Regions from separate parts of the Streptomyces sp. NPDC085460 genome, predicted to be linked through region 3. Evidence: riboswitches for the same ligand, from Rfam matches in the RefSeq annotation. Region 3 holds a riboswitch; each other region holds the start of a gene.
What was found. Region 3 has a riboswitch for cobalamin ahead of cobN (cobaltochelatase subunit CobN). Riboswitches for the same ligand answer to the same signal wherever they lie in the genome.
Positions count from the first base shown of each region.

Region 1: linked by a shared signal. The riboswitch ahead of metE (5-methyltetrahydropteroyltriglutamate--homocysteine S-methyltransferase) and the one ahead of cobN (cobaltochelatase subunit CobN) in region 3 are both predicted to bind cobalamin.
Region 2: linked by a shared signal. The riboswitch ahead of ACIGHB_RS16760 (ribonucleoside-diphosphate reductase subunit alpha) and the one ahead of cobN (cobaltochelatase subunit CobN) in region 3 are both predicted to bind cobalamin.

Region 1 is NZ_JBITTO010000001.1:681,266-683,522, reverse strand. It holds gene ACIGHB_RS02930 (AMP-binding protein) at 1-427, shown strand, start outside; cobalamin riboswitch at 719-944, shown strand; gene metE (5-methyltetrahydropteroyltriglutamate--homocysteine S-methyltransferase) at 1,112-2,257, shown strand, end outside.
Region 2 is NZ_JBITTO010000006.1:78,906-81,162, forward strand. It holds gene ACIGHB_RS16760 (ribonucleoside-diphosphate reductase subunit alpha) at 1-1,308, opposite strand, end outside; cobalamin riboswitch at 1,431-1,569, opposite strand; gene ACIGHB_RS16765 (GNAT family N-acetyltransferase) at 1,611-2,111, opposite strand; gene mctP (monocarboxylate uptake permease MctP) at 2,191-2,257, opposite strand, start outside.
Region 3 is NZ_JBITTO010000003.1:306,802-309,058, reverse strand. It holds gene ACIGHB_RS09260 (cobalamin biosynthesis protein CobG) at 1-969, opposite strand, end outside; cobalamin riboswitch at 1,049-1,186, shown strand; gene cobN (cobaltochelatase subunit CobN) at 1,223-2,257, shown strand, end outside.

The sequences.
Region 1 (2,257 bases), on a different contig from region 3:
GATGTCCGGCTACTGGAAGCAGCCGGAGCTCACGGCGGAGGTCATGCGGGACGGCTGGGTGCGGACCGGCGACGTCGGATACCTCGACGAGAGCGGTTATCTCTTCCTCGTCGACCGGTGCAACGACATGATCAAGGTGGCGGGCGGGGGCATCTACCCGAGCGAGGTCGAAGCGGTGCTCCTGACCCATCCGGCCGTCGCCCAGTGCGCCGTCTTCAGCGTGCCCGACCAGGATGCGACCGAGCACGTGCACGCCGCCGTGGTGCCCGCCCGGGACCACGACATCACCCACGACGAGATCCATGCCTTCGTCACCGCCCGCAAAGGCGACCAGTACGCACCGACCGTGGTCCACCTGCTGGCCGACATCCCCCACACGTCCGTGGGAAAGCCCGACCGGCGCAGGCTCCGAGCGCTGCTGAGCTGACGATTCCCTTTCCGACTGCGGTACGGAGATGCCGTGCCTGCCGCAGGGCTGTGCCGACTTCGGCCGGCGGCCCGAGGGTGTTGACGACGAACCGACGCGCGCCGGGCCGGTCCTTCGTGAGCGCGTCGATCAGCTCGACGTCGGCGTAGGCGGTGAACCGCCGGCCGGAACCCAGCCGGATCACCAGCGCCTGTGCCGCGAGGTCCCTCTCCACGTGGTGCGGGTCCGGGACGGTTCTCATGGTGACGTCCGCATGGTGGGATCTCGTCACCGCTGGGCTCGTGCGCGGCTAGGGTGGCGTCCGCAGCTGGTTCGTCCCGTCATCCAGGCGGGAACGTCGTAAGAGGGAACCCGGTGGGAATCCGGGACTGCCCCGCAGCGGTGAGCGGGAACGACCGCCGTCATACGCACTGGGACCGGAGAACGGTCCTGGGAAGCGACGGCCAGTAGGTGCCTGCCTCGTCAGAGGCCGGTGTGCCCGCGAGTCCGAAGACCTGCCCGTTGCCCGTACGCGGACGTACTCCGCGCACGGCCATTCCGGTGACCTCGTGGGCGGGTCGGCGTACACGGCGAGCGGCACGTGCGGTGTTCCACCGCGGCGTGAGCCGCGCGTTCCGTCGTATTCCTTCGCGTCCGCGTCCCCCGCCGGGATGTTCCGGACACAAACTCGCGAAGGAGAGTTCCGTGACAGCGAAGCCCGCGACCGCGGCAGTTCGAGCCACCGTGTACGGCTACCCCCGCCAGGGTCCGAACCGTGAGCTGAAGAGGGCGATCGAGGGGTACTGGAAGGGCCGCGTCACCGCCGACGCCCTCCGGGCCACCGCCGCCGAGCTGCGCAGGTCGAACTGGCGGCAGCTGGCCGACGCCGGCATCACCGAGGTGCCCACCGGCGACTTCTCGTCCTACGACCACGTCCTGGACACCAGCGTCATGGTCGGCGCCATCCCCGCCCGGCACCGGGAGGCCGTGGCCGCCGACGCCCTGGACGGCTACTTCGCCATGGCCCGGGGCACGCAGGACGTGGCGCCCCTGGAGATGACGAAGTGGTTCGACACCAACTACCACTACCTCGTCCCCGAACTCGGCCCCGACACCGTCTTCACCGCCGACTCCTCCCGGCAGGTCGCCGAGCTGAAGGAGGCCCTGGCCCTGGGGCACGCGGCGCGCCCGGTGCTCGTCGGCCCGGTCACCTACCTCCTGCTGGCCAAGCCCGCGCCCGGCGTCGCCGCCGGCTTCGACCCGCTGACCCTCCTGGACCGGCTGCTGCCCGTCTACGCCGAGGTCCTCGCCGACCTGCGCGCGGCGGGCGCCGAGTGGGTTCAGCTGGACGAGCCCGCCCTCGTCCAGGACCGCACTCCGGCCGAGCTGAACGCCGCCGCCCGCGCCTACCGCGATCTCGGCACGCTCACCGACCGGCCCAAGCTGCTCGTCGCCTCCTACTTCGACCGGCTCGGCGACGCGCTCCAGGTGCTCGCCTCAGCCCCCGTGGAGGGCCTCGCCCTCGACTTCACCGAGCGCGCCGCCGCCAACCTCGACGACCTCGCCGCGGTCGGCGGACTGCCTGGCAAGCGCCTGGTCGCGGGCATCGTCAACGGCCGCAACATCTGGATCAACGACTACCAGAAGTCCCTGGCCACCCTCGCCACCCTGCTCGGTCTCGCCGACCGCGTCGACGTGGCGGCGTCCTGCTCGCTCCTGCACGTCCCGCTCGACGCGACCGCCGAGAACGACATCGACCCCCAGGTCCGGCGCTGGCTCGCCTTCGCCCGGCAGAAGACCGCGGAGATCGCCACCCTCGCACGCGGCCTCGCCCAGGGCACCGACGCCATC
Region 2 (2,257 bases), on a different contig from region 3:
GCAGAGGTTGGAGGAGTGGACGACCGTGCCGGGCTCGGCGGTCTGGTTGGCCGTACGGTTCGAGGCGTCCTTGAAGGTCATCCAGCCGTTGCCGGTCTGGGCCAGGGTCCGCATCATCCGGCCGTACAGGTCGCGGGCCGGCATGGTCCGGCGGGCCAGGCCCTTCGCCTCGGCGGCGCGGTAGGCGGCGTCGAACTCCTCGCCCCACAGGTCGACGAGCTCGGGCACGTCGGCGGGGGAGAAGAGCGACCACTCGGCGTCCGCGTTCACCCGGCGCATGAACTCGTCCGGGATCCAGTGGGCGAGGTTCAGGTTGTGGGTGCGGCGGGCGTCCTCGCCGGTGTTGTCGCGGAGCTCCAGGAACTCCTCGATGTCCGCGTGCCAGGTCTCCAGGTAGACCGCGGCGGCGCCCTTGCGGCGGCCGCCCTGGTTGACCGCCGCCACGGAGGCGTCGAGCGTCTTCAGGAACGGCACGATGCCGTTGGAGTGCCCGTTGGTGCCCCGGATCAGGGAGCCGCGCGAGCGGATCCGGGAGTAGGACAGGCCGATGCCGCCGGCGTGCTTCGACAGGCGCGCGACCTGGTGGTAGCGGTCGTAGATCGAGTCCAGCTCGTCCTGCGGGGAGTCCAGGAGGTAGCAGGAGGACATCTGGGGGTGGCGGGTGCCGGAGTTGAAGAGCGTGGGGGAGGAGGGCAGGTAGTCGAGCCGGCTCATCAGCCGGTACAGCGCCGCCACCTCGTCCAGCGCGCGGAGCGAGTCGTCCTCGGCGAGGCCGGCCGCGACCCGGAGCATGAAGTGCTGCGGGGTCTCGATCACCTTGCGGGTGATCGGGTGGCGCAGCAGGTAGCGGGAGTAGAGCGTCCGCAGGCCGAAGTAGCCGAAGCGGTCGTCGCCGGCGAGGTCGATCAGCGCGTCCATGCGGTCCGCGTGCAGCGCGACGAAGGCGGCGGTGCGGTCGGCGATCAGGCCCTCGCGGTGACCGGTGGCGACGGAGGCGGAGAAGCAGACGGCGCCCTGCGTGGCCGCCTCCTCGGCGATGGTGAGGGTGAGCAGCCGGGCGGCGAGCCGGGAGTAGGCGGGGTCCTCGGAGATGAGTCCGGCGGCGGCCTCGGTGGCCAGTTCGCGCAGCTCCGCCTCGTCCGAACCGGCGTGCCGGCCGCGCAGCGCGGCGGCGGCGACCCGGCCGGGGTCGGTGTCGGTGAGGTCGGCGGTGAGGTCGGTCAGGGTCCGCAGCAGCACGGTCCCGGGGCCGTCACTCTCGATCGCGGCGGCCTCGGTGGCTGACGGACCCGCAGGCGCGATGGTCACGTGGGGGCTCTCCCTCGCTCGGCCCGGGGCCACGGCGGGGGAGGGGCGGACGGGCACCCGTACGCGCCCGTGTCCACCGGCCCATTCCGCGAGGCCCGGACGTCATCGGCACCCGGAACGGTCGTACCAGGTGCACTGCCGGCAGGTGTTCGGACTCGCTCCGTGGACAAGGGCACACGAAGTACACCGTTGCGGGACAGTTCCGGATTCGCACCGGATTCCCCTGCGACGACAGCGAGGACGAGCATACATGTGGGGGGCGCCGATCTCGGAACCCCCCACATGTTGTGTCGGTCCGTGGACTACAGCTCCAGGGCGTAGGTTCGCAGAGAGTGTTCGGGGATGGGCTGCCAGTCCCGTTCCGGCGTGCGGACGAAGCCCATCCGCTCGTATATCCGGTGGGCGGAGACCATCTTGGCGTCGGTGGAGAGGACGAGCCTGGCGCAGCCGGGCAGGGCCCGTGCCCGGTCCAGGCAGGCGCGGACGAGCGCCTCCCCGACGCCTCTGCCGCGGGCCGCCGGCGCGACGACGAGCATCCGGAACTCGGCCTCTCCGGGGACGGCGATGTCCGCCCAGGCGGTGCCGCCGGGGGCGAAGGTCACCCCGCCGATGATCCCGTCCTCGGCGTCGGCGGCGACCAGTACCTCGCTCTCGCGCGCCCGCCGGGCCGTGTCGCGGAGCACGTTCAGGTAGAAGTCGTCCTCGCCGTACAGCAGCAGCCCGTCGTTCAGATAGGTGAGTCCGGTGAGGTCACCGAGTTCCTCGTACTCCTCGGGCCGTACCGCCCTGATCGTGAAGTCCATGGGCCTCAGTCTGCCGCGCGGCCACGCGAGAGGGGCCCGGGTTTCTCCCCGGGCCCCTCTCGGTGTGCGTGTGGGCGGCTCAGTGGGTGGAGGCGCCGACCTTCGGGAGCTCCGTGCTGACCCCGGCGTCGCCGGCGTCGGCCGTG
Region 3 (2,257 bases):
GAGCCGCACCTCGTCCCCGCCCTCGCCGAGCGCCCGCAGCCCGCCGGCGGTCAGCCGGCCGAGCGGGGCGAGGACGTGCAGGGCGCGGTCGCCGAGCGTCCCGGGCGCGGGCGGCGGCCCCGAAGGAGAGGAAGACAGGGGTACGGGCTCCGCGGTGATCCCCGCGCGGGCGAGGGCGCCGGCCCACTCCGGGACGTGCCCGGGCGGGAGCTCGCGCGGGCGCCAGGCGCCGGTGCCGGCGGCGTCGGCGGCGTCGAGGAAGGCGAGGGCGCAGGCGAGCGCGGCGGTGGCGGCGCGGGAGGCGGAGGCGGAGGAGGCGTGGCTGGCGGCGGGGACGCCGGAGGCGGCGGGGTCCGTGGTGGGGTTCTGCGCGGCGGGGGCGTCGGCGGGGGTCAGCCGGAAGGCCGTGGAGCCCGCCGTCAGGAGCGTGGCGCCGTGCGGTGCTGCGACCAAGCTCACATCGCCGCCGAGGCCGGTGACGTCGCCGCGCCCGTCGTCGAGGACGAAGAGGAAACGGCCGGAGAGGGCCGCCGCGCGGGGTTCCGCGCAGAGCGCCGCGTCCAGGGCCCGGGCCCACAACTGCGCGTCGGCGTGGCCGAGTCCGTCGAGCCCCGAGGCGGGGGAGGCGACGATGTTCCGGACCCGCTCGTGGGTGCGGGAGGGCAGCAGAACCGCGTCGTCGAGGAGCGCGGCGAGCCGGCCGCCGCAGCCCTCGGCCAGACCGCGCAGCTCGGCGTTGCCGCGCGAGGTGATCGAGAGGCCGCCGTCGCCGAGTTCCTCGGCCGCGTCGGCCAGAGCCATGAGCTGACGTGGCGTCAACCGTCCGGCGGGGAGGCGGAGTCGGGCGAGGAAACCGTCGGCTGCGGCGTGCAGCCGGAGCGCCCCCGGGCACGCGTCGCCTCGGTCCCGTATGCGAGGTTCGCCCGCTTCGGGCGGGCTGGGTGGGGTCGGCGGCATGGCGGCGAGCATACCCACGGGAAACCGGACGGCCACCGAGTGTGATCCGGCCGACTCTCCGGCTCTCTTAGGCCCGCCGACGTCACGATCTACTATGCAGATCGGCATGGGGTCCCAGGACCCCGGGGAGGAAGCCCGGTGAGAATCCGGCGCGGTCCCGCCACTGTGAGCCCGAGCCGGCGACGGCCCCGGGTGAGTCAGGAACTCCCGCCATCCACCATGACCCGGGGCGCGGACAACCCCGAGGAAGGGCCTGAGCCTCGCCATGCTCCTGCTGCTGTCGCACTCCGACACCGACCTGCTCAGTGCCCGCGCGGCGAACGCCGCCGCGCCCGAGGGCCCGGTCCCGTACCGCTTCGCCAACCCCTCCCGGCTCCCGCTCGACGACCTCCCCGGCCTGCTCGACGGCGCCGAACTCGTCGTCGTCCGCCTCCTCGGCGGCGTCCGCTCCTGGCAGGAAGGGCTCGACGCGGTCCTCGCCGCCGGAAAGCCGGTCGTCGTGCTCAGCGGCGAACAGGCGCCCGACGCCCAGCTGATGGCCGCCTCCACCGTGCCCGTCGGCGTCGCCACCGAGGCCCACGCCTACCTCGCCCACGGCGGCCCCGCCAACCTGGCGCAGCTGGCCCGCTTCCTCTCCGACACCGTGCTGCTCACCGGCCACGGCTTCGAGGCCCCGGCCGCCGCCCCCACCTGGGGCCCGCTGGAGCGCCCCGCCCGCTCCGCCGAGGGCCCGACGGTCGCCGTGCTCTACTACCGCGCCCACCACATGAGCGGGAACACCGCCTTCGTCGGCGCCCTCTGCGACGCGATCGAGGACGCGGGCGGCCGCGCCCTCCCGCTGTACGTGGCCTCGCTGCGCGCCCCCGAGGAGGAGCTGCTCGCCGTGCTGCGCGGCGCCGACGCGATCGTCACCACCGTCCTCGCCGCCGGCGGCACCAAGCCCGCCGCCGCGCAGGCCGGCGGAGACGAGGAGGCGTGGGACGCGGGCGCGCTCGCCGCGCTCGACGTGCCGGTGCTCCAGGCCCTGTGCCTGACCGGCTCGCGGGCGAACTGGGAGGAGAACGACGAGGGCCTGTCGCCGCTGGACGCGGCCAGCCAGGTCGCCGTCCCCGAGTTCGACGGCCGGCTCATCACCGTGCCGTTCTCCTTCAAGGAGATCGACGCCGACGGCCTGCCCGCCTACGTCGCCGACGCCGAGCGCGCCGCCCGCGTGGCCGGCATCGCCGTCCGCCACGCCCGCCTGCGGCACATCCCGAACGCCGAGAAGAAGCTGGCGCTCGTCCTCTCCGCGTACCCGACC